DNA from 4 places in the Brevibacillus sp. FW306-2-1A-C05A genome. Region 3 is predicted to be linked to each of the others. Evidence: riboswitches for the same ligand, from Rfam matches in the RefSeq annotation. Region 3 holds a riboswitch; each other region holds the start of a gene.
What was found. A riboswitch is a leader RNA that binds a small molecule or an ion and turns the genes downstream of it on or off. The one in region 3 is predicted to bind S-adenosylmethionine.
Positions count from the first base shown of each region.

Region 1: another riboswitch for S-adenosylmethionine. It lies ahead of AC3WJN_RS10420 (methionine ABC transporter ATP-binding protein); the one in region 3 lies ahead of metH (methionine synthase).
Region 2: another riboswitch for S-adenosylmethionine. It lies ahead of AC3WJN_RS01870 (homoserine dehydrogenase); the one in region 3 lies ahead of metH (methionine synthase).
Region 4: another riboswitch for S-adenosylmethionine. It lies ahead of AC3WJN_RS05070 (BMP family lipoprotein); the one in region 3 lies ahead of metH (methionine synthase).

Region 1 covers NZ_JBYSWV010000013.1:39,040-46,304, reverse strand. Annotated here, with positions in the region: gene AC3WJN_RS10445 (helix-turn-helix domain-containing protein) at 1-652, opposite strand, end outside; gene AC3WJN_RS10440 (SRPBCC family protein) at 770-1,219, shown strand; gene AC3WJN_RS10435 (peptide ABC transporter substrate-binding protein) at 1,291-2,937, opposite strand; gene AC3WJN_RS10430 (MetQ/NlpA family ABC transporter substrate-binding protein) at 3,127-3,966, opposite strand; gene AC3WJN_RS10425 (methionine ABC transporter permease) at 4,026-4,691, opposite strand; gene AC3WJN_RS10420 (methionine ABC transporter ATP-binding protein) at 4,692-5,705, opposite strand; SAM riboswitch class I at 5,805-5,922, opposite strand; gene AC3WJN_RS10415 (hypothetical protein) at 6,028-6,291, opposite strand; gene AC3WJN_RS10410 (hypothetical protein) at 6,437-6,586, opposite strand; gene AC3WJN_RS10405 (LCP family protein) at 6,652-7,265, opposite strand, start outside.
Region 2 covers NZ_JBYSWV010000001.1:349,358-356,622, reverse strand. Annotated here, with positions in the region: gene AC3WJN_RS01880 (cyclase family protein) at 1-361, shown strand, start outside; gene AC3WJN_RS01875 (DinB family protein) at 578-1,093, shown strand; cobalamin riboswitch at 1,198-1,397, shown strand; SAM riboswitch class I at 1,863-1,970, shown strand; SAM riboswitch class I at 2,114-2,223, shown strand; gene AC3WJN_RS01870 (homoserine dehydrogenase) at 2,307-3,569, shown strand; gene AC3WJN_RS01865 (hypothetical protein) at 3,636-3,791, opposite strand; gene AC3WJN_RS01860 (CapA family protein) at 3,950-5,089, opposite strand; gene AC3WJN_RS01855 (VOC family protein) at 5,167-5,973, shown strand; gene AC3WJN_RS01850 (NUDIX hydrolase) at 6,016-6,423, shown strand; gene AC3WJN_RS01845 (P-loop NTPase family protein) at 6,672-7,265, shown strand, end outside.
Region 3 covers NZ_JBYSWV010000010.1:10,807-18,071, reverse strand. Annotated here, with positions in the region: gene AC3WJN_RS09025 (thiolase family protein) at 1-198, shown strand, start outside; gene AC3WJN_RS09020 (erythromycin esterase family protein) at 401-1,672, opposite strand; gene argS (arginine--tRNA ligase) at 2,009-3,721, opposite strand; T-box leader at 3,798-4,058, opposite strand; gene AC3WJN_RS09010 (hypothetical protein) at 4,102-4,596, opposite strand; gene AC3WJN_RS09005 (hypothetical protein) at 4,810-5,088, shown strand; gene AC3WJN_RS09000 (YjcZ family sporulation protein) at 5,085-5,192, opposite strand; SAM riboswitch class I at 5,403-5,504, shown strand; gene metH (methionine synthase) at 5,622-7,265, shown strand, end outside.
Region 4 covers NZ_JBYSWV010000004.1:1,966-9,230, reverse strand. Annotated here, with positions in the region: gene AC3WJN_RS05085 (ABC transporter permease) at 1-285, opposite strand, end outside; gene AC3WJN_RS05080 (ABC transporter permease) at 272-1,342, opposite strand; gene AC3WJN_RS05075 (ABC transporter ATP-binding protein) at 1,317-2,846, opposite strand; gene AC3WJN_RS05070 (BMP family lipoprotein) at 2,968-3,996, opposite strand; SAM riboswitch class I at 4,191-4,312, opposite strand; gene AC3WJN_RS05065 (methyl-accepting chemotaxis protein) at 4,412-5,887, opposite strand; gene AC3WJN_RS05060 (DUF3298 and DUF4163 domain-containing protein) at 6,051-6,674, shown strand; gene AC3WJN_RS05055 (MarR family winged helix-turn-helix transcriptional regulator) at 6,876-7,265, shown strand, end outside.

The DNA.
Region 1 (7,265 bases), on a different contig from region 3:
GCAGTCGGTAGCGCTGGATTACCGATTTCGGACTGACGCCAACATAGCGGACAAACAAGCGCTGCATCGTCCGGATGCTCATTCCGGACAGTCGGCTCGCATCCTCTACCTTCAGCACCGTCCGATCTGCCTGAATCAAGCCGACCAGCTCGCTTACTCTCTTTACATTCGGATCGCGCTCCGGCAGACGCTCGCCCAAAAACGCTTCGATGCGGCGAACCATCTGGGCGTCTTCCGGCATGGCAAGCATCTCGGCTTCCAGCGGGGCTGTCTCCACCTGAAACACTTCTTCCAACGTAGTAACCGTGCCGTACAACTGCGAAACCGGCTTTTGCCAAAATGGATAAAAGCCGCCTGGTTTGAACTTCACTCCGAACACATGGCCTTGGCCAGCCAGCAAATGCGAGGACGTGGACAAAGCGACACCGAATATGCCTGTGGCGACCTTTTCAAACACCAGATTCACATTGGGGTGGGCCAAAATGGTTTGGGAGTAAGGAGCTTGCCCGCGCAAATCCCACCTGACCACCCAGTAATGCTGGACGAAGTAACCGACGTCGCCGCCTGGTTCATACCTTTGCAGCGAAAACTTTTTTCCGCCAAGCATGGCATGCAGCACACCTTTTGGCAGCATGCCCTGCTTTTTTTCCATAGCGCCGCCTCCTGTCGCATTTTTACAATACGCCCCTCCATTATCTGCCTATACTAAGAGTAGTAGCAACAGCAAACGATTACAATTTGAAAATGAATGGAAACAGGAGGCACTGCTATGGAACTGCGTTTCGATTTTTACATCGGGGCCACCCCGGAGCACGTCTGGCACGTTCTTACCTCGGAAGAAGGAGTCAAGCATACGTTTTTTGGCTCTGTCATTCGCTCTACTTTTCAGGTAGGGGACGATCTCGCTTATGTCGGTCCCGGAAATGATGGCGACGAAACTGTCCATGTATACGGCAAGGTTTTGGCGTTTGAGCCGCAGCAAACCTTCAGCTTCCTGGAACATCCCGGCCCTTCGTACCACGCCAACCACGCCGAGCTTCAATCGCGCGTTACTTTCCAATTGGAGCCTGTTGGCGGATGCACGCGGCTGACGCTGATTAACGACCAGTGGACCGAAGATCACCCTTCCTTCGCCAACGCGAGCAACCATTGGCCGATGATTCTCTCCAACATCAAAACATATGCAGAAACCGGAAAAACGTTGGATTTTGGCTATTAATTCCGGGCAAAAAGGAAGGAAAACCCCAGCAGCGAGCTGCCTCGGCACTTCGCCTCTGGGGTTTTTGCCTGTTACTCGACCATTTCCGCCCACTTCAGATCAATAAAGCCCAGTCCGTCCACTTGCACGCCTTTTACCTTATCACTCTGCACCCAGACATCCACGTCCGTAAACAGCGGGATTACAGGCATGGCATCCATGAAAATTTGCTCGGCTTCCGCAAAAAGCTGCTTGCGCTTCTCCGGATCGCTCTCCATGGCCGACTGTTGCAGCAGCTCCTTGTAGCGCGCGTTCTCCCAGCCTGTGTCGTTGTTTCCGGTCTTCGCATCGCGGAACATCTCCAGGTAGTTGATCGGATCGTTAAAATCGGCATTCCAGCCCAAACGGCCAATCTCGTAATTCAGTTCATGCAAATCTTGCAAATGCACCTTAAATTCCTTGATCGCCAGCTTCACGTCGATGCCAAGGTTGCGCTTCCACTGGTCCTGCATGGCTTCGGCGATTTTTTTGTGGCGGTCTGTCGGGTTGTACGACATGGTGATGGTCGGAAGCTGACTCAGCCCCAACTCCTGCATGCCTTCCGCCAGCAGCTTTTTCGCTGCCTCCACGTCGTTGTCGCGGAAGTAGCCCTCCGGCTTGATAATCATGGATTGCGGCAGCATCCCCATCGTAGGCACCTGGCCGACCTGTGTGATGTTGTCCACGATGCTTTGGCGATCAACCGCATAAGCGAGTGCTTTGCGAATTTTTACGTTTTGCAGCACTCCTTTGGTGGTATTGATTTTGTACCAATACATCGTCGCCTTTGGATGAACGACGAGTTTGCCTGCTTCTTTCAGGGACGGAATCGCATCGGTTGGCAGGCCGCCAAGCGGTTGACCCGCCCAGTCCAGCTCGCCGTTTTCAAACATGGACAGCGCTGTGTTATCATCCTCAATCATGGCAAACTCGATCCGGTCCAGCTTGACAGCGTCTTTGTCCCAATAGTTTTCGTTCTTCTCCAAAACGATCTTGCTCTTGTGCTCCCAGGCCGTCATCTTGAATGGCCCGTTGCTCACGTGTGTTGCTGCTTCATTCGCCCAGTTCGGATTGGCCTCTACGACCTTTTTGTCTACAGGATAATACGTGTAAAATGCCGTCAGTTCCAGGAAGAACGGTGTCGGGTTTTCCAATGTTACTTCCAGCGTCTTGTCATCCAGAGCTTTTACCCCCAGCTCGTCTGCTTGCGCCTTGCCTGTGTGTACTTTTTCCGCATTTTTGATGTAGTAGAGCTGATACGCATACTCGGCTCCCAGCTTTGGATCGAGGACGCGTTTCCAGGCAAATTCAAAGTCGTGCGCCGTCACCGGATCGCCGTTGCTCCACTTGGAGTCGCGAATCGTGAACGTGTACACCCGTTTGTCGTCGGATATTTTCACATCAGACGCAACCGAGTTCATCGGCTTCGCGTCTTTGTCCAGCCTGGTCAAGCCGTCAAAAGTGGCACGGACGATCGCCCCTGAGGTAGTGTCCTTGGCGAGCCCAGGGTCTGCCGTCGATGGCTCGCTGGTCAGATTGGCCCGAAACACTTGCGGCTTTGTGCTGGCAGGCGCGCCAGACGAAGCCTCACCCGCAGGAGCAGCAGCAGGTGCAGTCGAAGTCGGACTGCCTCCACAGCCTGCCAAAAGACTTCCGACCACCAATGTCAGGCCGACAAACATTTTGAATGTTCCCTTCATCAGAATTTTCCCCCTTATCAAATTTTTTCTATCGCCACCACAATATACTCGACGACAGATTTCTTGAAAATGGGGTTCGGTGATATTTAATTAAATTTTATGAATATTTATTCTTTTGTAAACAGAAATAAACCCAACAGCCTTAAAGGGCCAATTGGGTTTATTTGTTGATCCATCAATTACTTTTCCTTAGAATGCCGGAATGATGGAACCTTTGTATTCGTCTTCAATGAATTTTTTCACTTCAGGGGAGTTCAATTCCTTCGCCAGCTTTTGGATGGCTTCGGAGTCTTTGTTGTCAGGACGAGCTACCAGGAAGTTCGCATATGGAGATTCCTTGTCTTCGATGAACAGAGCGTCTTTGGTTGGCACGAGCTTCGCTTCGAGCGCGTAGTTGGTGTTAATCAGCGCCAGGTCCACTTCTTCCAGAACGCGCGGCAGCATCGCTGCTTCAACCTCTTTGAACTTCAGGTTTTTCTTGTTTTCCACAATGTCTTTCACAGTTCCGCTGATGCCAGCGCCTTCTTTGAGCTTGATGACGCCGTTTTTCTCCAGGAGAGCGAGGGCGCGGCCGCTATTGGTCGGGTCGTTTGGCAGCGCGATAGTTGCGCCTTCCGCCAGTTCGTCAACCGATTTCACTTTTTTGCTGTAAGCGCCAAATGGCTCGATGTGAACCGCAACTACAGGTTGCAGATCCATGTTTTGTCCTTTATTGAAGTCTTCCAGGTAAGGCTTGTGCTGGAAGAAGTTTGCGTCGAGTTGTTTTTCGTTGAGCTGTACGTTTGGTTGTACGTAGTCGGTGAACTCTTGTACTTCCAGGTTTACGCCTTGTTCTTTCAGTTTTGGTGCGATGTGCTTCAGGATTGCTGCGTGTGGAACCGGAGAAGCGCCTACTTTCAATGTCACTTCTTGTTGTCCGCCTTGTGCGCCGCCTTCGGCTGGAGCTGGAGCAGTCTCCGTTTTGCCTCCGCACGCTGCCAAAGAAAATGCCAATACGGTAGAAAGTACAGATACGACTAGCTTTTTCATAAATGATTTCCCCCTACTTTTTTTGATCTTTGTACTTGCAAACTTCTATGGGAAAGACCTTACTTGCGGCTGAAACGCAATACCAGGCGATCACCCAGCGACTGTAAGATCTGCACCAACACGAGCAAAATGACGACAGTGACAATCATGACATCGGTCTGGAAGCGCTGATAACCGTAACGGATAGCCAAGTCGCCCAGACCGCCGCCGCCGATTACCCCGGACATGGCCGTGTAGGACACGAGCGCAACGGTCGTAATCGTAATTCCGGCCACCAGTCCCGGACGAGACTCTGGCAGCAGGACGTTCCAGATGATTTGCCAATTGGACGCCCCCATCGACTGGGCGGCCTCAATGACTCCGCGATCTACCTCGCGCAGAGAGGTTTCCACCAGCCGCGCAAAAAACGGGGCGGCCCCGATCACGAGCGGCGGAATCGCTCCGAGTACGCCGAGCGAAGTGCCGACGATCAGTTTCGTGACCGGAATCAGCAAGATCATCAGAATGATGAACGGCACGGAACGCAATACGTTGACGATGAATGAAGCAACCGAGTAAAACGCCTTGTTTTGCAGCAACTGTCCACGTGAAGTAAGGAATAAAATGATTCCCAGCGGCAAGCCGATCAGGATCGTAAACAACGTGGAGAAACCCAGCATCGTCAGTGTGTCTAGTGTACCCTCAGCGATCTCCGACCAATCCACATTTTCCATTGTCCAGTCCATCTATATCACCTCTACTTCCAAGCCACGCTGACGCAACGTCTCGATGGTTTTTTCGTTTTGACGGACATCGCCTTCCAGTTCGACGACCAGTTGGCCGTACGGCGTATCCTTCATGCGGGAAATCGTTCCCTGCAAAATGCTGAATACTGTGCCTGTCTCCTGCATCGTCTGGAACAAAATCGGCTGGTACGTCTTTTCTCCCAGGAAGGTGACGCGCGCAATCGTGCGGTTCCCCGCTGCTTTTTCGTGCGCGACAGCTTCGCGCAGCTCGGTGGAATCTGCCACCTGCTCGACAAATTCCTGCGTAGTCGGATGCTGCGGCTTGAGGAACACGTCCAGCACCTCACCCGACTCGACGATTTTTCCGCCGTCGATCACGCCTACGCGGTCGCAAATGGAGCGGATGACGTGCATCTCGTGCGTAATCAGCACGATGGTCAATCCCAGCTTGCGGTTGATGTCCAAAAGCAGCGCCAAAATCGAGTTGGTCGTCTGCGGATCGAGCGCCGAGGTCGCTTCGTCACACAGCAGCACTTTCGGATCGTTTGCCAGCGCCCGTGCGATGCCGACGCGCTGCTTCTGGCCGCCGGACAACTGGGACGGGTATTTGTCCCGGTGCGCTTCCAGCCCTACCAGCTTGAGCAGATCGTCCACTTTTTTCTGAATCTCCGCCTTCGGACGCTTGGCCAGCTTGAGCGGAAACGCGACATTTTCCCCGACGGTGGACGAGGACAGCAGGTTGAAGTGCTGGAAAATCATCCCGATCTCGCGGCGCTTTTCCTGCAGCTTGACATCGTCGAGCTTGGTCAGGTCGACCCCATCGACGATGACTTGTCCCGACGTAGGGCGCTCCAGCAGGTTGATGCAGCGGATCAAGGTACTTTTCCCCGCCCCGGAATGGCCGATAATCCCGTAAATTTCCCCTTTATCTATAGAAAGATCAATCCCGAGCAACGCCGGAATCGTCTTGCCCTGCACTTGATAGCTTTTATGCAAATTTTTCAATTGAATCAACGCATCCACCTCCCAGCAAAATCCTTGTGAAAAACGTAAAAACCCCTTTTTCATAAACGAAAAAGGGGCTGCAACGCATGTATACGTTCGCATCCACCCTTCTCATCTATCAAGATCCAACCAATCTTGTAGGAATTGGCACCGCGACGTCCATTTCAAAAAATGAACCGGTTGCCGGGCTTCATCGGGCCTGTCCCTCCGCCTCTCTTGATAAGAAAGATTTCCACGTATATTATGTTCGTTTTTCATATTTTCATGATACAAACCGGATTATATCCTTTTTGAAAATATCCCGTCAATAGCAATCACAGGAAAAACTTTTTTAATCCATTACTCCGTTGCGAATGATGGTGGCATTGACGTGAAAATGAAACGTCGCTTTCTCAAGGATTCTCGCCTTCAAGCGTATGCGAATATCGAACACCGGCGGCGATACTTGCTCCAGCTTGATTCGGGCGTTGCTGGAAATCGTGTCAAAAGCAAGGTGCACCATATCCTTGGGATTGCCGCGGTTCTTGTCGGTCTTCCCGAAAATTTGCGCCGGGACGGACGTGTCGTAGCTGCCAATCCGGAATTTCCCGTGCACGAGCTTGATGAGAAACGCTTCCTTGGGCGATAGCCTTCGAGCAGGCGCTGAATCGCCTCCTGGGTGTGATAGACCCGATTGCTCCCGGCTCCCCCGAGCTGCCGCTCCACTTCCCCTATGCTTGCCTCAGCCAGACAAATTTCTCTCAGCTTCGGGATGAGCTCGCTGTAAACGACTTGGCATCCGCCATGCTGGTCAAAAAATACAGCCGCATGCGGCCGTCCGGCTCGTCGATATGTTCCGTTCGCAAGTCCCCTGTATGGGAAAACCATTTACGCGCAATCTCCTGGTCCATTCCCCTCACCCCCATACATAGCAAATCATGGTTAGTCTGCCCGAAAACACAAAAAAACAGCACGCTCAATTTGGCGTGCTGTTTTCGTTGCTATCGGTCGTGCTATTCGTTTGCGAAACCGCTTCTTCTGCTGGCGGTTCCAGCTTTTCCTTGATAAAAGACTGGATCTGGTCGACATCCGGAATGAGCACCGCGCCTGCCCGATGGGATTCGCGGAACATCCCCATTGGCGGCAATTGGTAGTTGCCTGGCTCCGCGGTGTTTAATTTCAGCCCAAGCGCAGACAGCCTCAGCATATCCATGGAACTGATATTCGTCTGGATATACGGCGTCACTTCTTTCAGGATGGACGGCAATTGAATCAAGGTCGTGCCGCTCTTCATCTGGCTCACCACAGCCGTCAGCAGCTTGCGCTGACGCTCTGTGCGCGTGTAGTCCGATGTGGCGTCATGGCGAAAACGAACGTATTGCAGAGCCTTGTTGCCATCCAGTTGCTGCAGTCCCTTTTTCAAATTGATGTCGTAGATGCCTTTATCGGTCGGGTCGTGATAGTACATATTTTTTTCCACATCAATCTCGACACCACCGACAGAGTCAATCAAAGCCTTGAAGCCTTCAAAGTCGGTGATGACGTAGCGGTCCACCGGAAGCCCTGTAAACTGGCTGACGGTCTTCATCG
Region 2 (7,265 bases), on a different contig from region 3:
CGGGCGAGCCGAGCTGGAAGGTTACGACATTGCGTCGGGAGAGTTTGTCCTGTTTCAAACGAAAAATTCGTGGGAGGATGCTTTTTCGTTCGAGTTCGTCTATTTGGCACAAGACGGCGCAGCGTATTTGGCGGAAAAAGGCGTGCGCGGTGTCGGCACGGATGCATTGGGGATTGAGCGCAGCCAGGAAGGACACCCAACCCACAAAACGTTGTTTGGCGCAGGCGTGATCGTGATTGAGGGCTTGCGGCTTCGCGAGGTGCCCGCAGGAAAATACTTCATGGTTGCTGCCCCGTTAAAGCTGGTCGGCACAGACGCTGCTCCGGCAAGGGTGCTGTTGTTTGAGGGCTGGCAGGGATGAAGGTAAATAAAGCGTTCGCAGGGGGGAGCTGCGGGTTCGGGTACGGGTTCGGGCACGGATACGTATGCCCAACTGCTTTGCGCGACAGAGGGTCTGGCTTGCTATCCCTTTAAAACGGCCGTGATGTTACCACAGAGCATCTGAAAACCGGATGCTCTAAGAAAAGGCCAGACAGCAAAGGAATGACCGTTCCCAAAATCAAAGGAGGCGAAAAGCATGCCAAGTCGACCAAATCGCGAGGAATACGGGGAGTATTTTGCCTACTATGTCGAGCAAGTGCCAGAAGGCGAGTTGACAGCCGTACTGGCGAAGCAACTGGCGCAGACCGTCGAGATGTATGCCGGGCTTACCGAGGCGCAAGCGGAGTATCGCTACGCGCCGGGCAAATGGACCGTAAAAGAAGTGTTGGGGCATCTGATCGATACGGAGCGGATTATGAGCTACCGCTTGCTGCGAATTGCCCGGGGAGATCAGACACCGCTCGTCGGATTTGACGAAAATGCGTATGTTGCGCAAGCTTTTTTTCAGAAACGCGACCTGGCCGATTTGCTCGAAGAATATCAGGCTGTTCGGCAGTCGACGCGCGCTCTGTTGCGGGGAGTGGCAGAGGAGGCGTGGACGCGAACAGGGACGGCCAACGGCAACAAACTGTCCGCACGCACTTTGGCCTATGTCATTGCCGGGCATGAGGCCCATCACTGTCGCATATTGCGGGAAAGGTATTCACTGTAGACGGTATGCAAAAGCGAACCGCGTTGATTTGATTCGTCCCTTTCGCTTGTTTATTCTACCATTTTCAGGAAAAGTAGAATAGAATGGTAGTAACGATTTGCAAAATTGCATACGGGGGAACAGGTTCCTTGCGGCGATTCGCTGCTAAGGATAATAGGGAAGCTCGGTGCAAATCCGACACGGTCCCGCCACTGTAAGAGGGGAGTTTCGCGCACACAGGCCACTTGTCCAGCCGCTGGACAGGGAAGGCAGCGCCAGACGATGATCCCGAAGTCAGGAGACCTGCCTGTTTCAACAACACTGATGGACCTACGGGAGATAGGGAGGTGTTAGAGGACTCGCCATACTGGCAAACGGACAAGGATGTCTATTGCTTGCCTGCGCATTTTCTAACGATCGGATCTTTTTTCGATCAGTAGAAAATGCGTTTTTTGTTTTGGGGAGAGGAAATCGGCGCTGATTGACCGTGAGCAACTCAAAGGAGGGAGCAGCATGGTTCAGCTTTTCATCTGTCAATGGTGCGGTTATGTCGAAGAACGAGAGCTGTCGGGGGAAAGCGAGGAAGGGCTGGTCCGTTGCGTTTGCTGCAGTACGGAGGAAGTCGAAAGCGTTTTTGCCAGGTGAAGGCGACCGTACATTCGGAACGGTTGTCCCGTTTTTGGCCGTATCTGAACCGTTTCTGACCGCATCTAGCCTGGTTAAAAACGAAAAAGAATTTTGTTGACGAATGCTTTGGAATTTCTTAGAATAGGCTCAACAGCAAACAAAGTTCTTATCCAGAGAGGTGGAGGGTCTGGCCCGATGAAGCCCGGCAACCGTTGCGTAGTGCGACAAGGTGCCAATTCCTGCGGGGCGTTTTCGTTCCGAAAGATAAGAAGCGGGTACATCGTAGCAGTTATGACGAACCTTCTTCTTAGCGAAGAAGGTTTTTTGATGTTTCCGCTCAACAAAGGCTTTCTTTTCCAATAATCTTTTCGCTTGGCCGCTTTCTCGACGAGAAAGAGCAAAAATTCATAGTTTTCTTTATCCAGAGAGGCGGAGGGACTGGCCCGATGAAGCCCGGCAACCGTCACACAGCTTGTGACAAGGTGCCAATTCCTGCAGGGCGGAAGCGTCCTGGGAGATAAGGAGAAGGATTTCGTTGATGCCAAAACCTTCTTCTTAGCGGGAAGGTTTTTTCTTTTTACGAAAATATTGCTATGAGGTGGTAGAAATGAGCGCAGGTGTAGTCAAGGTAGGGCTGCTTGGATTGGGAACAGTAGGGGGCGGCGTCATCAAGACGATTCGTTCGCAGCAGGAGAAGCTGGCTGCGAGATTGGGCAAGCGAATCGAAATTGTCAAAGCATTGGTCCGCGATTCGGAAAAAGAACGGGCCGTTCAGGTAGATCCCGCGCTTTTGACCACGGATTTTGAGGACGTGTTGAAAAGCGATGTGGACATTGTCGTCGAGGTGATGGGGGGCGTCGAGCCGACGTATGACTACGTCCGTGCCTTGATCGAAAAAGGCTGCCACGTGGTGACGGCGAACAAGGAGCTGCTTGCCAAACGCGGCACAGAGTTGGTCGATCTGGCAAACCGGCATCAGGTCCATCTGGCCTATGAGGCGAGCGTGGCAGGCGGCATCCCGATTTTGAGCGTGCTGCGACAGTTTTTGCGCACGAACGATATTCAAGGAGTGCGCGGCATTCTCAACGGTACGACGAACTTCATCCTGACGAAAATGGAAGCGGAGCAGCTCCCCTATCAGGAAGTGTTGAAGCAAGCGCAGGAGCTGGGGTATGCGGAAGCCGATCCGCGCTCTGACGTGGAAGGATTCGACGCGATGTACAAACTGTACATTCTCGCGCAGCTTGTGTACGGAGAATCGCTGCCGCTTGCAAATGTCGTGCGCAAAGGGATTGCCGATTTGTCTCCTGGTCACATCCGTATCGCAAACGAGCTGGGCTACCGGATCAAGCTGATTGCCCAGGCGCACAAAACAGAGCAAGGAATCCGGCTCTCGGTTCAGCCGACCATGCTGCCTGTCGCTCATCCGCTGGCGCAAATTCAGGATGCTTTCAACGCTGTTCAGCTTTCCGGAAACATCGTAGGCGATCTGCTGTTTACGGGCAGAGGCGCAGGCGAGCTGCCGACGGCAAGCGCCGTTGTCGAGGATTTGGCTTATTTGTTGACGCAGCCGTTTACCCCGCATCCGGCCTGGAAGGAAAAAACGGCCGAAGCGCAGCCGGGTCAATGGCAGGACGAGCGCGTGCTGTGTTATCTCGAAGGCTCGTGTCTCGCTGCGACGCCTGATCGCGTCCTGCATTTCTTGCGCGAGGCGGGCGTGACGGTGACGAAGCTGAAAGTCCAATTCGATCTGGGCGGAGTATTGCGCGCGGGGTTGATCGTAACAGGGATTCGCGAAGAGCACGAGGAAGTGCTGAAAAGCGATTTTGGCCTGTCCGTCCGCTGCTTCCCGCTGCTGGAAACGGCATAACCCGAAAAAGCGGCGCAAAAGAAAAAACGGGCAGGCAGCAAGGACGAATGCCAGATGGATGGCGTCCTACTGCCTGCCGTTTTTGTCCGAATGCTTGGGGGGATCAGGGGCGGAGCCGTTTTGCTGGTTTCCCGGGAAGACGGCTTTTTCCCATTTGGTCATGAAATAGCCCGAGAGCAGAAAAACGCCAATGGCTGCTACGGTAATGATGGCTCCTGTCATGCTCTCCCTCCTTTTGCTCGTAAAAGCGGTCTTGCTATGGTTTACGAATAAGGCTTGGAGAGGTTTCAGCCAAAAGAACAGGGATGCGCCCGTTTTTTCATGAGCGGCTTCCGGCTGAAGTGGCGAATAGGACGGGGGTTATACTATGCCATGCCATGCTAACTTCCCCGCACGCGGCCCTCTGCGTCAATCTGGACGTTTTCCGAGAGCGATTCGATTCGCTTGCGCAAAGCGGCTCCATCTGTGGCGTTCATCGGCACGGCTTGTCCCAGTTCGGCGTGGAACGGAAGCATTGTCAGGTCGCAGGCGGCGTTTTTCGTACAGCTTGCTTGCAGCACCATCGTTTCCCACGTTTTCGGCTCGGTCGAGCGCGTGAAAATGAAGTTGCCCAGGCTGTAGGCGATCCATTTGCCGCGATACTGCTCAAAGCCTTGCAGCACGTGCGGATGGCCGCCGACGATCAGGTCAGCGCCTGCGTCGATGTACGCCTTGGCGAGTTCTTTTTGATGATCGACGGGAAAGTCTTCGCGCTCTTTGCCCCAATGGGCGATCACGACGACGAGATCAGCCTGTGCTTTCGCCTGCTCGATGGCTTGGACGGCCAAGGCGGGGTCGTAGGTTCCCGCCAGTCCCGGCCCGTTTTTTTGCGCGAACCAGCTCACTTCCGGTATGACCCGGCTGAATCCGAGCACGGCGAGCCTGATGCCGTTTTTCTCCACAAAAACAGGCGCGAAGGCGCGGGTGGCATCGACTCCGCCCCCGACATAGGCGATCCGGTGTTCCTCCAGCGCGGCGAACGTATCGAGCAAGCCGTCTACGCCCTGATCCATCGAGTGGTTGTTCGCCAGATTGACCGCGTCGATTCCGGCGGCCTGCATGGCGGGCGCAGCCAAAGGGGACGACTTGTAGACGTACGCTTTGTTGTCGGCGGGAGTCCCTCTCGTCGTAAGCGGCGTCTCCAGGTTGGCGATGGTGTAGTCATCCTGCAAAAAAAGCGAGCGCACATGCGTGAACGGGTAGTCGTAGCCTTTTTCTAGCAAAACGTTTTCCACATTTCCTGCCATCATGACGTCCCCGACAAAGCTGAGCCGGACAGTCGGCTCCGGGGCAGCGACCGGCTCTGGTGCGGGAGTGGCTTTGGGAGCCTCGTGCTTGCCGAGCGCAGTGAAGCCGAGATAAGCGCCTGCCCCGAGGACGGCGAGCAAGCTGAAAAGCAGCGTATTTTTCCCTGCCCGAAGCCACTTTGGTTTTGTCTGTCTTCGCCGGGAGCGTCTCCGGCTGTGATTCGTCTCGTTCATGCTTCTCCTTTCTTCGCTAACGAAAAGCTGCTAAATTTTGCTATGATAAAGGTAATTACGAAAAGAGGCGAAAAAAGATGCAATTGTCCTTTGACCATCTGGTTCATTTTGTCCATCGTCCGCCCGCAGAAGCAGCGCGGCTGTTTCGCGAAGCCGGATTTCACGCTGTAACGGGAGGCAGGCACACCCATTGGGGGACATGGAACAGTCTCAGCTATTTTGGCTTGTCGTATGTGGAGTTTTTGGCGGTCGAGGATGCGGCGGTTGCCGGACGATCCGACAATCCGCTCATCGCGCAGTTGGTCGCGGAGCACGAGCTTGGCGAAGGGCTTGGACAAATCGCCTTGCGCACCAGCGAAATGGATCGGTGGGTGGAGCGATTTCGCGCGCTTGGGCTGAAGCTGACAGGGCCAGTAGACGGCAGCCGCACAAGAGACGACGGAAAAACATTGCGCTGGCGCATGCTGTTTGCCGAAGACCCGCAGACTGCGCGAAAGCTGCCGTTTTTGATTGAGTGGCAGGAGACAGACGAGGAGCGCCAGGCAGATTTGACGCAGCGCGGGATCATCGCTCCGCATCCGAACGGAGCAGCCGAGCTTCTGGCTGTCGGCTTCGCTGTCGCGAATTTGGACGCGGCTGCTGCGGACTGGACGCGGTGGTTCGGCTTGCAGGGCGGGGAAGTTTTCACGGATGAGCGACTGGGTGCGCGTTGCTTGTCGCTTGCGCTGCCCGGCGGAAGCATCGTCCTGTGTGAACCGACGCAGCCTGGAGCGGCGCAGCAGGCGTTAGCGGCGAGCGGAGAGCGTCCTTTTTTCGCGAAAATCGGCGCGGCGAATGCATTGCCGCTTCCGCACGACATTTGCGGCGGGATTTATCTCACTTGACGGACAGCAAAAGCAAGAAACCGGAAAAAAGGAGGCAAGCCTTTGACTGTACCTAAGCATTCACTGTCTGCTGCAGCGATCATTGTCAACGAGCGCAAGGAAGTGCTGCTGATAAAAGGCCCGAGGCGCGGCTGGGAGATGCCTGGCGGAAAAGTGGAGGAAGGCGAGTCCATCCGGGCGGCAGCCATCCGGGAGACGAAGGAAGAGTGCGGCTTGGACATCGAAATTACGAAGTTTTGCGGCGTGTTTCAAAACGTGAGCAAGTCGATCTGCAATGTGCTGTTTTTAGCGAGGCCGATTGGCGGGAAGCTGATCGCGACGCCCGAGTGTCTGGAAGCCGGGTTTTTCCCGATTGAAGAGGCGCTGCAAAAGGTTACGTGGAGCAACTTCCGGCAGCGAATTGAGCTGTGCTTGCAGGAGGAAAAGCACCCGTTTTACGTGGAGTTTTGAAAGAACACGCAGCTTGGGAAAGCGGCGTGGGCGTGCAGAGACGAATCCACGACTCGGCGCAGGAACGAGTGAAAGAAGCTGTCCGAAAGCGGACGGCTTTTTTGTGTAGCCAATATACGTGCAACATAATAACGTAGTCAGAGTTGTCAGGAAATATTTTGTTTCTTTTTAGAGTAATAAATGTTACGCTTTGAAGTAATTGAAGTAATTGAAGTAATTGAAGTAATTGAATGGTAAAGAGGGAGCGCATGACGGATAACTTGACTCTTAATGTCGCCTTGCTCAGACGCAAGGTTCCCAACCTGACTGCAGCCGCTAAAGAGGCAGGCTTGCGGCCAGCTACGGTGTCCAATTTGTGTACGGGCAAAATTCCTGTCGGCCGGGCAGAGGTTCGCACGTTGGTGAGTCTGGCTGAGCTGGCAGGCTGTCGTCTTGACGATTTGATTATTCGCGGCGGGCAAACGAAAATGCTGGAGACGGGAATCAAGGTGATCGACGTTTTCGCCCCTGTCGTTCGCGGGGGGACGGTCGGGTTGGTGGCAAAGCCAGGGATGGGACAACTGGTCGTGCTGGCGGAGTTGTTTTTGCGCCTGAAGCAGACAGGCTTTACCCCTGTTTTCTGGCGCCCGGCTCGGGATGTCGTGGGCATGGAAGAGGTCATTTCAGAAGCGGCAGCCGTATGTGATAGCTGCGAAGAGTGCTTTCAAGCCATTTTGCAAGCAGAAGAACACGGCACAGCCGTACTGGCCGCTGACCGGTCTTACGTGTTATTTGGGGAGCTTGGCAAGTTGCGGGGCATGCTGGCCGAAGCGCGAGTAACAGACTTGACCGTATTTCTGATT
Region 3 (7,265 bases):
CTGGACCCGGCCAAGGTGAATGTCAACGGCGGCGCGATCGCGCTCGGCCACCCGGTCGGTGCCACCGGCGCGAAGCTGACCGTCAGCCTGATGAACGAAATGGTGCGCAGCCGCGTCAAGTACGGCATGGTGACGCTTTGCATGGCAGGGGGAATGGGCCTGTCTGTCATTTATGAAAACTTGACGCTGTCCTCGTAAGCTTTTCGGCGGACAAAGAACAGCACAGGAAAAGCCCCGTCAGAGGGCCACGTCGATCTCGGCTCGTGGCGGTCTGGCGGGGCTTTCTTTTGCTGGTGATCCGGGGCGACGTCTTGGGGCGGAGCGGAGCCATTTGCGCTTTGCGCACAAGCGACCGGAAAGCAGGCGGATGGTTCCGGTGCACGTTTTCGTTCGCACGCCGTCAGTCCGCGAGCATGACAGAAGGAGTCGCCGTCCGCACGAACACGAGCGCATCAAACGCTTTTGCCGGGACCATTTGCAGCGTGTACATGTTCTCGATGCTCGCGTACCAGCCGCTAAACACGTCGCCGATGGCGCTGATCGGCTGCGGACGATTCACATAGGCGTAAAAATCGGCATCCTGCCGCGTTTTGGCGAAGTCCAGGAAGCCGTCCGGCAGGTTGGTGCGCGCGAACAGCACGGCGAGGCGGTGATCCCCGGCGTTTTTGACAGCAAACAGCTTGCGTTCGTCGGTAGTGGCGTCCTTGGCCAGAAAGGCGCTTTCATAAAATTCGCTGCCGATTGCGTAATACTGGTCGCCGAGCGCTTTCGCCAAATACGCCCCCATGCAGGTTGCAAGACCCGTGGTCGTGGACGTCTTTTCGATGTGTCCGTTGTGTCCGGTGATGAACAGGCGCTCGCGGCCGTAATGTTTCTTTTCAAACGCGAGAATCCACATGACGCGCTCCGCCATGTAGCGATCGCGGGCGCTGCCGTAGTTGACGTTCGTTCCGTGCAGGATCGCGTTTTGTCTGATCGACTCGGCAAAGGCTAACGCCAGCTCGTAGTCTTTTTCGGAGCTTTTGGCGGTGTAGGCGGCTTTGTTTGCTTTCATCCGGCCGAGCAAGCTCTGGATGTGGGGAAGCCCTTCCTTGGCTGGCTGTTGTTCGGACAGCGTTTGATCGGTCAAAGCTGCCAAAGCTTTTTCATAGGTTGCGGCGAGGGGCGGATCGACTTTTTGCAAATAGGCGAACAGCGCTTGTTTGTTCTGGTCGTAGCGCTGCATGTCAAAGCCGTAAAAGCGGATGCGGTCGTGGTCAGCGCGCTGTTCGTTGTACGCGCGCATCCAGGACAACAGCGCTGCCATCTCCTCGGTGTTGTAGATCGCAAAGCCGAGCGCTTTTGCCGCCTCTTGCGCTGTCCCGCTTCCGCCGGATATGTAGGCGTCGACCTTCTGGCCGCCGCCGAAGTCGGCTTCGATGGCGAAGGCGCGGTAGCCGTGCTTTTCTACCAGTTGCCGAAACACGTCCAGCTTGAGCGTCGTAAATTGTTTGTTGCCGTGGGTCGCTTCGCCAAAGCCGATAACCGTTTTTTGGGGCAGCTCCATTTTCGATACGGGAACGACATGCTTGTTCATAGACGATGGCAGTGCGCTTGCCGCCTTCGCCTCGAAGGCTGTCAATACGCTCAGCACGAGCAGCAAGCTTGTGGCGAGCAAAAGAAATTTTTTCATCGTTTACCGTCTCGCTTTCTGTGGCAGGTCGCCTGTTTGCGACCAGGTGTGAACAGCGGGATGTGTTTGTTGCCGAGTGGAGCCAAGGCGTTCCTGCGGGGGAGCCGCTATCTTAAGCCGGGGTGTCAAACGGAAGGAATCTGCCCGTTGCCCGTATTTGCCACATCCTTCTTGCTTTCCTCTCCTATTATGGCACAGGCTGGAAAAAAGGGCACGAAACAAATGAGTCAACTACCCGCGAGGCGCTTTTCATCCAAAAGCAAAAGCCGGGGCCACCTTTTGCCAAGGCAGGCTTCCGGCTTTTGGGTCAGATCATGCGTCAAAGAACGGCGCTTCCTACATTTCCTCTGGCGCTGCCAGTCCGAGCAGGCGCAGCCCTTCTTTCAACACGGCCACCACCGCTGCCACGAGCTGGAGGCGGGAAGCTTTCACGTCTTCTTCCGCGAGAATGCGGACGTTGGCGTAGAATTTGTTGAACGACTGCGCGAGGTCGATGACGTACTTGCCGATTTGCGACGGGTCGAAGTTGTCGCTGGCCCGTTCGATCACCTCAGGGAAGCCGTTCAGCAAGGTGATGACCGCCCATGCTTCCTTGCTGTCCAAAGCGCCTGGTACGAGGCTCGCTGTCGTTTGCGGCTGGTAGTTGCCTTTGCGCAGAAGCGAGCAGGCGCGGGCGTGCGTGTATTGCACGTAAGGTCCGGTTTCGCCCTCGAAGGTGAGCATTTCTTCCCAGGAGAAGTTGATGTCGTTCAGGCGGTAGTTTTTCAGGTCGTGGAAAATGACAGCGCCGACCCCAACCTGGCGGGCAACTTCTTCCTTGTTCGCGAGCGTCGGGTTTTTCTCCTCGATCACTTTTTGCACGTCGGCAATCGCTTGTGCCAATACTTCCTCCAGCAAAACGACTTTTCCTTTGCGGGTTGACATTTTCTTGCCGTCCTTGAGCATCATGCCGAACGGGATGTGGTGCATGTCGGCGGACCAGGCGTAGCCCATTTTTTCCAGTACCTTGTACAGTTGCTGGAAGTGGAGACGCTGCTCGTTTCCGACGACGTAGAGCGCTTTGGCGAAGTCGTACGTCTCGTGGCGGTACAGGGCGGCAGCCAGATCGCGCGTCGCGTACAGCGTCGCACCGTCCGATTTTTTAATCAGGCACGGCGGCATGTTGTACTCGTCGAGGTTGACGACCAAGGCGCCGTCCGATTCGGTCAGCAGTCCTTTTTCTTCCAGCAAGGTGACGACGCGATCCATCTTGTCGTTGTAGAAAGCTTCGCCGTGCGTGGAGTCGAAGGAGACGTTCATCAGCTCGTAAATTTTCATGAACTCCTTGAGCGATTCGTCGCGGAACCATTTCCACAGATGCTGTGCTTCTGCGTCGCCGTCCTCCAGCTTTTTGAACCATTCGCGGCCCTGGTCTTCCAGAGTCGGGTCTTTTTCCGCTTCTTCGTGGAAGCGCACGTACAGGCTGAGCAGCTCCTTGATTGGCTCGGCTTTTACTTTTTCCTCGTCTCCCCACAGACGGTAGGCGACGATCAGTTTGCCGAACTGCGTGCCCCAGTCGCCCAAATGGTTGATGCGCACAGGCTGGTAACCGCGTTTTTCCATGATGTTCGCAATCGCGTTTCCGATCACGGTAGAGCGCAGATGGCCCATGGAAAACGGCTTGGCGATGTTCGGCGAGGACAGGTCGATTGGCACTTTGCGGCCCTGGCCTACCTGGCTGCTGCCGTAGGCGCTGCCTTGCTCAAGGATCGTTCCGATCACTTGCGCCGCCACATTTTCCTGATCGAGAAACAGGTTGACGTAAGGGCCGACTGCTTGGGCAGAGCGCAGTGGCGCTCCTTCGATTTTTTCGGCAAGCTCTGTGGCGATCATCGGTGGCGCTTTGCGGAGCGCTTTTGCGAGCTGGAAGCAAGGGAAGGCGATATCTCCCATCGCAGGGTTTGGCGGCGTTTCCAGCATGCCGTAAACTGTTTCTGTTGGGAAGGTGTCCACACCGAGAGAGGTGAGGGCAGCGGCGATTTTTTCCGCGACTTGGTGCTTGTAGCTCATTGTGATTCTCCTTTCAAAATGGGAAAAAGCTTATGGGACGCAAAAGAAAACAAAAAAACCTCCGCGTCTCCTGGATAAAAGAGACGAGAGGTTGTGCTCCCGCGGTGCCACTCTTGTTGTTTTCGCCTGCATGCGTGCATCAGGCAAAAACCGCTTTGTGCTGCTGTAACGGGCAGACCCGGCAAAACCCTACGCGATCCGGGCGCGATTTGCTTCGCCGGATGTTCAGGCCGCATCTCCGAGGGGCGCTTCCTCGCGTGGTTCGGCATCGGGCTTCCACCATCCCCGACTCGCTACAGCCTCATTCCAGGAGTACTTTCCTCATCAACGATTCGCTTGTTTCTCTAGCATTATAGCCGTTTTTGGTGCCAGGATGCAACTTACTCTTCGGCTTTTTTCAAAATCTTGTCGAGCTCGGCGAAATATTGCTTCGTCAGCTTTTCTTTTTCTTCCGCGCTCATAGTTTCCGCGTTCATCCACTGCTGCTTGTAAAGCTCCAGTTGCTCCACCATCGCCAGCTCGGCCGCCGCCTCCTCGTCCAGATCGTAGTTCTCGGATGGATCAAACGGAATGAGCCGATTGTCGTTGCCGCTGCGCAGGTAGGGGGAGCGCCAGTTTTCCGGGAAGCGGTACGGCTGCTCGCCGAACATCAGTCCCAGGACGTCATCGGAGTCAATCGGCAGGAAGTGATCGTAGTTGTCCCTGCGGCCCCCTTCCGACAGGTTGATATGGGACAAAAAGTAGCGCAAATAATGTTCTCCTGTTTCGGTATGCTTTACGATGGAGTAGCTTTCAAATTCGGAGCTTTCCAGTTCTTTTATCGTTTCTATACAGGACAGAAATTCGTCCTTTTCACGCGCGAGCAGAGCGTCCATTGTCGATCGTTCCTTTCATCGGTTTGGGTAGCCTCATGATAGCAAAAGCGTTTCGCTCTGACAATGAAGACAGAGCGGTCAAGTGCCATCCTGTTGAAAAAAGTTAACTAACGATGCTTCTCACAAAAAGCCCGTAGCTGGATCAATGGCGGCGAGAAGGCAACGGTCGCGCCTGCGGCAGCAGAAAAAGTCGCGCAAGCCTTTTGGAAAACGATGGTGGGGGAAGAAGCCGACGTTTACGAGCGCCAGGCGACAGAGGTTTATGCGGATGAGCATTGGCGCAACAGAACGTGGATGAACGTCAGCGACCAGCGGATGGAAAACGGCAAGCCTGTCCCGTATGACGTCCTGACCGTCCAGGTGGACAAGCGTGAGCGCGTCGCCTTTTACGGCAGGCGGTCTGGCTGCGATCGCACTGTCCATGACATGAAAAAAGAGGCTATCCCTTCAAGCCAAGGCAAGGGGGATAGCCTCTTCCTGTCATTTACTTAGCAGTCGTCGTTCGAACACCCGACAATGACCAGCAGGATAAACAGTACGAGCACCAATGCGAAGCTGTCTCCAAAGATGCCGTGTCCGCAGTAAGATGTACTCACGTTTGTTCCCCCTCCTTTCCGTTATGCTACAGTCTATACACGAACGCACAGATTGGCGTGGGCGAATGCCCGGTATGCGCAAAAATGGGCGCAGAAGAGCGGGAAGAGTGTAAAGAATAGACAAATTCTCAATTGACGAAGACTTTTCGCGGTGTTAAGATACTTTCAAACATCAAACCTGAAAGCAAAAAATGAATAGCATAGTAACAACTCTTATCAAGAGAGGCAGAGGGACTGGCCTGATGAAGCCTCGGCAACCGGTTAAAATCCGGTGCCAATTCCAGCAAAGCTACGTGCTTTGAAAGATGAGAGGATGGTTCAGGCGCAAAGTGTATCCGCGGACAAATCCTCTTCTTTCAAAGAAGAGGATTTTTTGATGCAAAAAACGGCTGAGAATAAACCGACGCAAGGGAGAAAAGGAGCACGTCAATGAAACCCACTTTTCGCGAACAGCTTTCCCGGAAAATTCTGATTCTGGACGGTGCGATGGGCACCATGCTGCAGCAGGCGAACCTGACCGCCGATGATTTTGGCGGCGAAGCGTACGACGGCTGCAACGAGCTGCTGAATTTGACCAGGCCCGATGTGATTCGCTCCATCCATGAAAAATATTTGGAAGCGGGAGCGGACATCGTGGAGACCAATACATTCGGGGCGACTTCGGTCGTGTTGGCCGAATACGATGTCGCGGACAAGGACCTGGAAATCAATATCGCCGCTGCCCGTCTGGCGAAGGAAGCAGTCGATGCCTACTCCACAGCCGAATGGCCGCGCTACGTGGCGGGGGCGATGGGACCGACGACGAAAACGCTGGCACTGACAGGCGGCGTCACTTTCGAGGAACTGGTGGAGTCGTACTACCGCCAGGCAAAAGGGTTGATTATCGGCGGGGTGGACGTCCTGTTGCTGGAGACGTCGCAGGATACGCTGAACGTCAAGGCAGGCGGGATCGGCATTCGCCAGGCGTTTGAAGAACTGAACGTAGAACTGCCGGTGATGCTGTCCGGAACGATCGAGCCGATGGGTACGACTTTGGCGGGGCAAAACATTGAAGCGTTCTACATCTCGCTTGAGCACCTGAAGCCCGTGACGATCGGCCTGAACTGTGCGACAGGGCCGGAATTTATGCGCGACCATCTGCGCACGTTGTCCGGCTTGGCCCAATGTGGGGTAAGCTGCTATCCAAACGCCGGGCTGCCGGACGAAAACGGGCACTACCACGAGACGCCGCAAGGACTTGCTGCGAAAATGCGCGCTTTTGCCGAGCAAGGCTGGCTGAACGTGGCAGGCGGCTGCTGCGGAACGACGCCTGACCACATCCGGGCAATGGCGGAGGCGCTCAAAGACTGCAAGCCGCGCCAGGCAACAGAGCAGGCGGTCAGTGCCGTATCCGGCATCGAGGTCGTCTACGTCGAGGACGACAATCGCCCGCTTCTGGTCGGGGAGCGCACGAACGTCATCGGCTCGAAAAAATTCCGCGATCTGATCGCAGCAGGGCAGTACGAGGAAGCGTCCGACATCGCCCGCGCCCAGGTGAAGCGCGGGGCGCACGTCATCGACATTTGCCTGGCTGACCCGGATCGCGACGAGTATGCGGACATGGAAAAGTTTTTGCAGTTCGTCGTGAAAAAGGTCAAGGCTCCGCTCATGATCGACTCGACAGACGCGAAAGTGATGGAGCTGGGCTTGCGTTATTCCCAGGGAAAAGCGATTCTCAACTCGATCAACCTGGAGGACGGACTGGAGCGCTTTGAAGAAGTGGCTCCGCTAATCCGCAAGTTCGGGGCGGCCGTCGTCGTCGGGACGATCGAGGAAGCCGGAATGGCGATCACCCGCGAGAAAAAGCTTGAGGTCGCGAAGCGCTCCTATGACATATTGGTCAACCAGTACGGCATCCCGCCGCAGGATATCATTTTTGACCCGCTCGTCTTTCCGGTAGGGACGGGAGATGAACAGTACATCGGCTCCGCGCGGGAGACGGTGGAGGGGATTCGCCTCATTAAAGAAGCGATGCCACAGTGCAAGACGATTCTTGGCGTCAGCAACGTTTCCTTCGGTTTGCCGCCAGCGGGA
Region 4 (7,265 bases), on a different contig from region 3:
CGCCACCCCGACGACGATCTCGTTTGCTTTCAGCTTGATCGTCATATAGGCAAACAGCAGGGAAAAAAGAACGCTCGTCAGCGCCGCGATCAAGATCGCGAGGAACAGATTCCCGGTAAAGTGATTGCCGACGATGGCGGAAAAGGCGCCAACGAGCACCATGCCTTCCAGCCCTACATTAAAAATGCCAACCCGCGCGCACAGCGCTCCCCCCAATGCCGCGAGCAAAATCGGCGTCACCATCCGAATGGTAGAACTGACGAGGGACCAATCAAGCAGTTCCATGAGATTCTCCCCCTTTTGCTTTCCGCTTTTTCCACCAGTCGTAGCTGAATTTAGCCGAGATAAACAGGATCAGCACGGCTGAAATCACACTGGCCAGCTCCAGCGGTACCTCTGTGTTGCGCTCCACGCCCATCGCTCCCGTCTGGAATGCAGCCAGCAGAATCGAGGTAAACACGACACCCACCGGATGGGAGTTCGCCAAAAGCGTTGCCATCAGCCCTGTCCAGGCGAAGTTCGGCACCGTCAAAGCGCCGTCGACAAAACGATAGTGCGCCCCCAGCACCTCGACCGTTCCTGCCAGGCCGGCCAATCCGCCGCTCGCAAACATGCCCGTCAGCATGACGCGAATGCCGTTGATCCCCCCGTACTGGGCAAACAGCGGGTTTTGTCCGAGCATTTTCACTTCATAGCCAAACGGCGTAAAGCGAATCACCCAAAACAGGATCGCGGCACCGACGATGGCAAACAAAAAGCCCGCGTGCACACTCATCCCCGCAAACAACTTGGGCAACCAGACGCTTTTATCGAGCATGACCGTCTGCGCCAGCGCCGCCGAACCGCTGCGGTCGCGAAACGGCTCGGTTACGAGGTAGCTTGCGAACAGAACGGCGATATAGTTGAACAGCAAGGTGGAGATGAGCAGCGGTATGCGGAATCTCGCCTCCATAAAGCCCGGCAGCAGCGCCCACAAACCGCCTGCCGCCATCCCCGTGAAAATCGCCGCCACCAGCTTCACGACTCCCGGTGCGGGCAAATAGATCGCCACGAGCGTAGCGCTGATCGCCCCGAGCACCATCTGTCCTTCTGCCCCCAGGTTGAACACTCCCGCCCGAAAAGCAAGCGACAGCCCCAAGGCGATCAGCATGATCGGCGTCGCTCTCGCCAAGGTAGAGGTGAAGAAGTAGAAGCTGCCGAAGGCCCCTTTCCACATTTCCTGATACGTGCCCAGGATAGATTCCCCTACCGAAGCGATGACGAGCGCCCCGATCAACAGCCCGATGACAACCGCCAAAAGCGGCTGAACCAGTGATTTACCCAGCTCTTTGATTGCTGCCATGAACGCTTCCTCCCGCCATTAACACGCTGATTTTTTCCTCGGTTGCCTCTTTGCGCGAAAGCTCTCCGGCGATCCGCCCTTTGTACATCACCAAAATCCGGTCTGACAGCGCCAAAATTTCCGACAGCTCGGACGAGACCAGCAAAATCCCGTCGCCTGCGTTGCGCTTGTCGATCAGCGCCTGATGGATGTACTCCATCGCGCCAATATCAACACCCCGGGTCGGCTCTGCCGCGATCAAAAACGGAGTCTCATGTCCCAGCTCGCGCGCCACGATCAGCTTTTGCAGATTTCCGCCCGACAAATTCCCGGCCAGCTCCTGAAGCTGTCTGGAGCCTGTCTTGATCGCGAACTTTTCTACCCAGCCTCTGACGACCTGGCGAAAAGCTTCGCGCAACACGACGCCGCGCCGATTGAACGCAGGCTTTCGCTGGTAGCCCATCAGCGCGTTTTCCTCGACGCTCTCCAGCTTGGCCGTCCCCCACAAGTAGCGATCTTCCGGGATGTGCGCCAAGCCCGCCTCGCGAATCGTCGCGACAGTCTGGTTGGTGATGTCCTTGCCGCCCAGCCGAATCGTTCCCTCCTGTACCGTCCGCAAGCCGCTGATCGCTTGCAGCAGCTCGGATTGGCCGTTGCCCGATACGCCCGCGATGCCGACGATTTCCCCGTGATGCACGGTAAAGCTGACCCGGTCGAGCAGCGTCTGTTTTTCCCGAACCGTCAAGTTCTCCACCTGCAAAAGCGGCCCCCGCTCCAGATCGACGCGCTCGCTCAGCTCCCGCAGCTCGCGTCCGACCATCAGCCGGGCCAGATCGTCCACATTCGTCTCGTCGCGCGCTACCGTGCCCGTCACCTTGCCGCCGCGCAACACCGTGATCCGATCTGCGACCTCCATCACTTCCTGCAGCTTGTGCGTAATCAAAATGACGCTCTTCCCGCTCTCCGCCAGATTGCGGATCGTCTGCAACAGCTCGCGAACTTCAAGCGGCGTCAGCACGGCAGTCGGCTCGTCCAGCACGATGATGTCCGCTCCCTGGTACAGCACCTTGAGAATTTCCACACGCTGCTGCTCGCCGATGGAGCAGTTGGACACTCTAGCCTGCGCATCTATCGGAATCCGGTACTGCTCGCTTAGTGCGCGGACCTTTTCCACGGCGTCCTTCCGGCGGAAAAATCCGGCCTGCTGCGGCTCGTAGCCGATCACGATATTTTCCGCCACGCTAAACTCGCCAAACAGCATGAAGTGCTGGTGCACCATCCCGATCCCGCTGCGAATGGCGTCCTGCGGCCCGCGAAAAGCGACAGGCTTGCCGCCTAGCACGATCTCGCCGGACGTAGGCTGCTCCATGCCGTACAGCATCCTCATCAGCGTCGTCTTGCCCGCGCCGTTTTCCCCGACGATGGCGTGGACTTCTCCCGCAGCAAGCGAAAACGAGACCTTGTCGTTTGCAATAAAATCTCCGTATTTCTTGGTCATGGCCCGCATTTCCAAACGATCGGTCATCCTTGCTCCTCCTTCTTTGCGCCTAGCCTTTCTCTTCCTTGCCTCTGCTCCTTGCCTTGCATATAAGGAAGACCGACTACACAGTTGTAGTCGGTCACAATCATGCACTGTGCGCTAGCTGTTAAAACGAGTCTGGCACTTTGCGGGTACCAGCGATGATCTCCTCGCTGATCGCTTTTACTTTGTCCACGACTTCCTGGCCAATAAAAGCGTTCAGAGGCGTCTGGCTCTCGTGCGTCACATACGTTACGCCTACGCCTTTTTCTTTCAAGCCGTAAGTGACGACACCCGGCTTGAACGAGCCTTCTACGAACGACTTCACGGTTTCATACGCAGCGGCATCTGTCCCTTTGAGCTGGGACAACACGATGTGCTCAGGGTCGATCGTGGTGCGGTCAACGTCCTGTCCCGATGTATAGAAGCCTTTTTCCTTCGCGGCCTCGAACACGCCGAGGTCGCCTACTGCTGCCGCTCCGTTGATGAAGTCGGCGCCTTTGGATGCTTGCAGCAGCGCCAGCTCCTTCGCTTTTGCCGGGTCAGAGAAGCTTCCTACGTAGTTCACCAGGAACTCCGCGTTTGGATTGGTTGCTTTCAAGCCTTCCTGGAAGCCGCCTGTCCATTTTTTCAACAGCGGAATATCCATGGCGACAACCATGCCGACCTTGTTTGTCTTCGTGGCAAGACCTGCCGCAGCGCCCATCAGGTAAGCCGCTTCCTGCTCGCGGAAGGTAACGCTGCGCACGTTTGGCAAATCTACTACGGTATCAATAATCGCGAAGTTGCGGTCAGGATTTTCGGCTGCCACTTTTTTCAGCGCGTCTTCCGCTTCAAAAGAAGAAGTGATAATCAGATCGTAGTTTTCCGCTACCGCAACGCGCAAATTTTCTTCGATGGCGCCGTGGTCAGTAGACTCGATGCTTTTTACTTCTGCGCCAAATTCCTGTCCTGCTTTTTTCGCGCCTTCGTCCATTTGCTGGAAGAACGGGTTTACCCCGATTTTTTCCGGCAAAATCAGCGCAATGCGCTTCTTCGCCGCGCCTTCTTGCCCTGCCGCTTCTTCTTTTGGCTTGTCAGCAGGCGCATTTCCGCCAGCCGAACAGCCCGCAGCCAAAACAGCAAAAGTGGTGAATGCTAACAACAACTTCTTCATGGTGTCTTCCGCTCCCATCCGAACGTTCTACGTTTTTTCTGTATCCTACTACGTAATGTACGGCTTTTTTCCGAAAAAATCAATACTAAACACGAATATTTTGCAATAAAAATATTTTATCGTTCGTGTATTACCCCTCCTGACAACAAAAAAACTCTTCCCGAAGGAAGAGTTTGCGTCCGAAGCCGTCCTCTTCCTCATCTGTCAAAACCCCGGTACAGGTTTTGCAGGAATTGGCACCTTTCTGTCCATGTCACGCATGTCCAGTGGTTGCCGGGCTTCATCGGGCCAGTCCCTCCGCCGCTCTCGATAAGGAGATAAAAACTATCAAGTTACAATGCATTCATTCTAGCAGAACAAACTGAAAAAGCAATTGTTTTTTCAGACTGTTCTCGCCAATTTTACACTTTGGCGCCTATTGTCTGTGAAACGTTTCCTGCAGCCGATGCGACAGATTGTTCAGTTCCCCCAGCTCTTCGGTAATTTCCCGCACCTTTTGATGCTGGTTTTCCGCTGTGGCGAAAAGCTCCTCCAGATTGGCGACCGACTGCTCGGTGACAGCGGTAATGGTCGACATTTCCATCGCCACTTCGCCCGAGCGCATTTTTACCCGGTTCATGCTGGAGCCGACCTGCTCCGCTGCCTGCAGGAAGGCCATCATGCCGGAGCGCACCGCCTCGATCGACGCCACTGTTTTCACAGCCAGCTCCTGGCCTTTTGCCACCGAAGCTTCCCCGTTGCTGATCTGCTGTACAGCGTTCTCGCTTTCCTGATGGAGCGATTTGAGAATCTCGGTAATTTCCTGTGTAGCGGTTGCGCTCTGCTCCGCCAGCTTGCGCACCTCGTCTGCCACCACGGCGAAGCCGCGGCCGTGCTCGCCTGCACGCGCCGACTCGATGGCGGCGTTGAGCGCAAGCAGGTTCGTTTGCGTCGCAATCTGGTTGATGGCTCCTACGATTTCCTCGACCCGATTGGCCTGGCGGTTGAGCTGGTGAATCGTCGACGCTGCCACGTTGACGGCAGAAACGATCTGTTCCATTTGCTGCGACAGCTCTTTCATCATGTCGACGCTTTCTTTCAGGCGGCGGTTGTTCTGGTCGGACTCGCTTTTCATCGCGTTCGTCTGCGTGGTGACCGCCACGATCTCCTGGTCGATCGACTGCACCTCTTCCTCGATCTTCACTGTCGAGTTCGCCTGCGACTCCATGCCCGTCGCCACTTCCTTGAAGGCGATCATCATTTCATCCGTATTGCGTTTCGTTCCTTCGGCATGCTCGTGTACGTGCTCTGTCGTACGGTCGATCTGCTCGGTCATCTGTTGGATATGGACGAGCATCTCTCCCAGGCGACGCTCTTTTTCTTCCGCTTCCTGGCGGGCGATGTTTGCCTTCTGCAAGGACGCTTGTCCCGCCAGACAGAGGTACGTCACCGCTCCCATCATCATCAGAATCGCCATGATGCGTAGCACCAGATTCAGCTCGGTGAAATCGCCGCTGAAAATCTCGTACGATCCTGTGTAAAATCCGACCAGCGTCACGATGATTTGCGCAATTCCGGCTGTCACTACGAGCTTCCAATCCAGGTAAGCCGCGAGAAAACCCATGACCACAAAAGCGAGAAACGTAACTTCTGGATACGTCGTGAAATGATCGAACGAAATCGCGTAAAACATAAGTCCGATCGCTACCAGATAACGAATGACATGGCTGTCTCTTTTGATGAAGTAAAAAGGCGAAACAATAAGGGTGACCAGCAATCCGAGGGAAGTCACTTTCCAGAAATTAGCGTCGACTTGATAGGCAATGAGTCCCGCCATCCACAGATGGTTCCATAGGATAAAAATCATAAAGCCTTCTTTGTCCGTTAATGTGTTGCGAACCAATTGAATCATAGTTGCCCCCCTTTTCCCTGCTACTTATGTATCGGATTCTTTTTCCATTATATCGCGCTCAGATTGACTAATTTGTGAAAAAAGTGAGAACAGCCAAAACCAGTGACGAATAGGCTACTATCATACCCCTTATTTTAAGACATCTGGAAAGGAACTAAGAACCGTGGAAGAACAACGCAATCTTTTGCCAGCCACCGTGCTGACGCGGACGATCCAACGTCCGAATACCATGATTTATTACCCGCAACTGGCAGGGCTAGCCAATCAGCAAGCAGAAAAAGACATCAACCGCGCCATTTTGCAAACGGTCCAAGGATTGATTCACGAACAGCAACGGGTACAAGTACCGGGAAATACCCAAATGCAAGGAAGCTACGAAATCAAAACGAACGAGCGCGGCATTTTCAGCGTCACCATGAGCAATTACGCGTACACTCCGCAAATGGCCCACGGCATGACCTTCCTCGGGTCGGTGACGGCAAACATCCATACAGGCAAGCTCTATACGCTGCGCGAGCTGTTCAAGCCGGGCAGCGACTACGTCAACGTCCTGTCCGCGAACATCAAACGCCAGATCGAGGCGCGGCAAATCCCGACGCTGAACGGTTTTACCACGATCAAGCCCGATCAAGATTTTTACGTTGCCGACAAATCATTGGTCATTTACTTCCAACTGTACGAAATCACCCCGTACTATGTCGGCTTCCCGATGTTTCCCATCTCCATCTACGAGTTGGAGCCCATCATTGACGAAAACGGGCCGCTTGGCATTTTGGCTGCCGATTAACAGCCCTCCTTTTACCTTCTTCCCCGAGCTGATGCCCTTGAAACGGCATCGGCTTTATTTTTGTCAGAAAAACGCCTTCTTTTCCACTCGAATAAACATTTACTTATATGTCCTGAACTGCTACTATGTTATTTGTACATATTTACTTAAGCAATCAAGCGCTTCGTCTTTCGAACCAGCTTTTCCTGGAGGTCTGATATCATGCAACATTACGGTCACAAGATCGGCCAAGCTGCCAGAGTCTTCAGTAAAACATTGAATGGAATCATGTCCCCGATGGGATTATATAGCTCGCAATGGAGCATTATTCTTTGCCTGCACTACCGCAACTCTTTGACGCAGGTGCAACTGAGCAACTACCTGAATGTCGAAGCCCCGACGATTACCCGGACATTGACCCGGCTGGAAGAGATGGGCTGGATCATCCGCTCAGAAGGCGACGACAAGCGGGAACGGTACGTGTCGCTCTCGCCTGCGGCAATCGAGCGTTTTCCCCAGTGGCTGCAAGCGGCGCGCGATTTGGAAGCGGTTGCCTTGCGCGATCTGGACGAGAACGAGCTTGCCGTCTTCAACCGGGTGCTGAAAAAGATG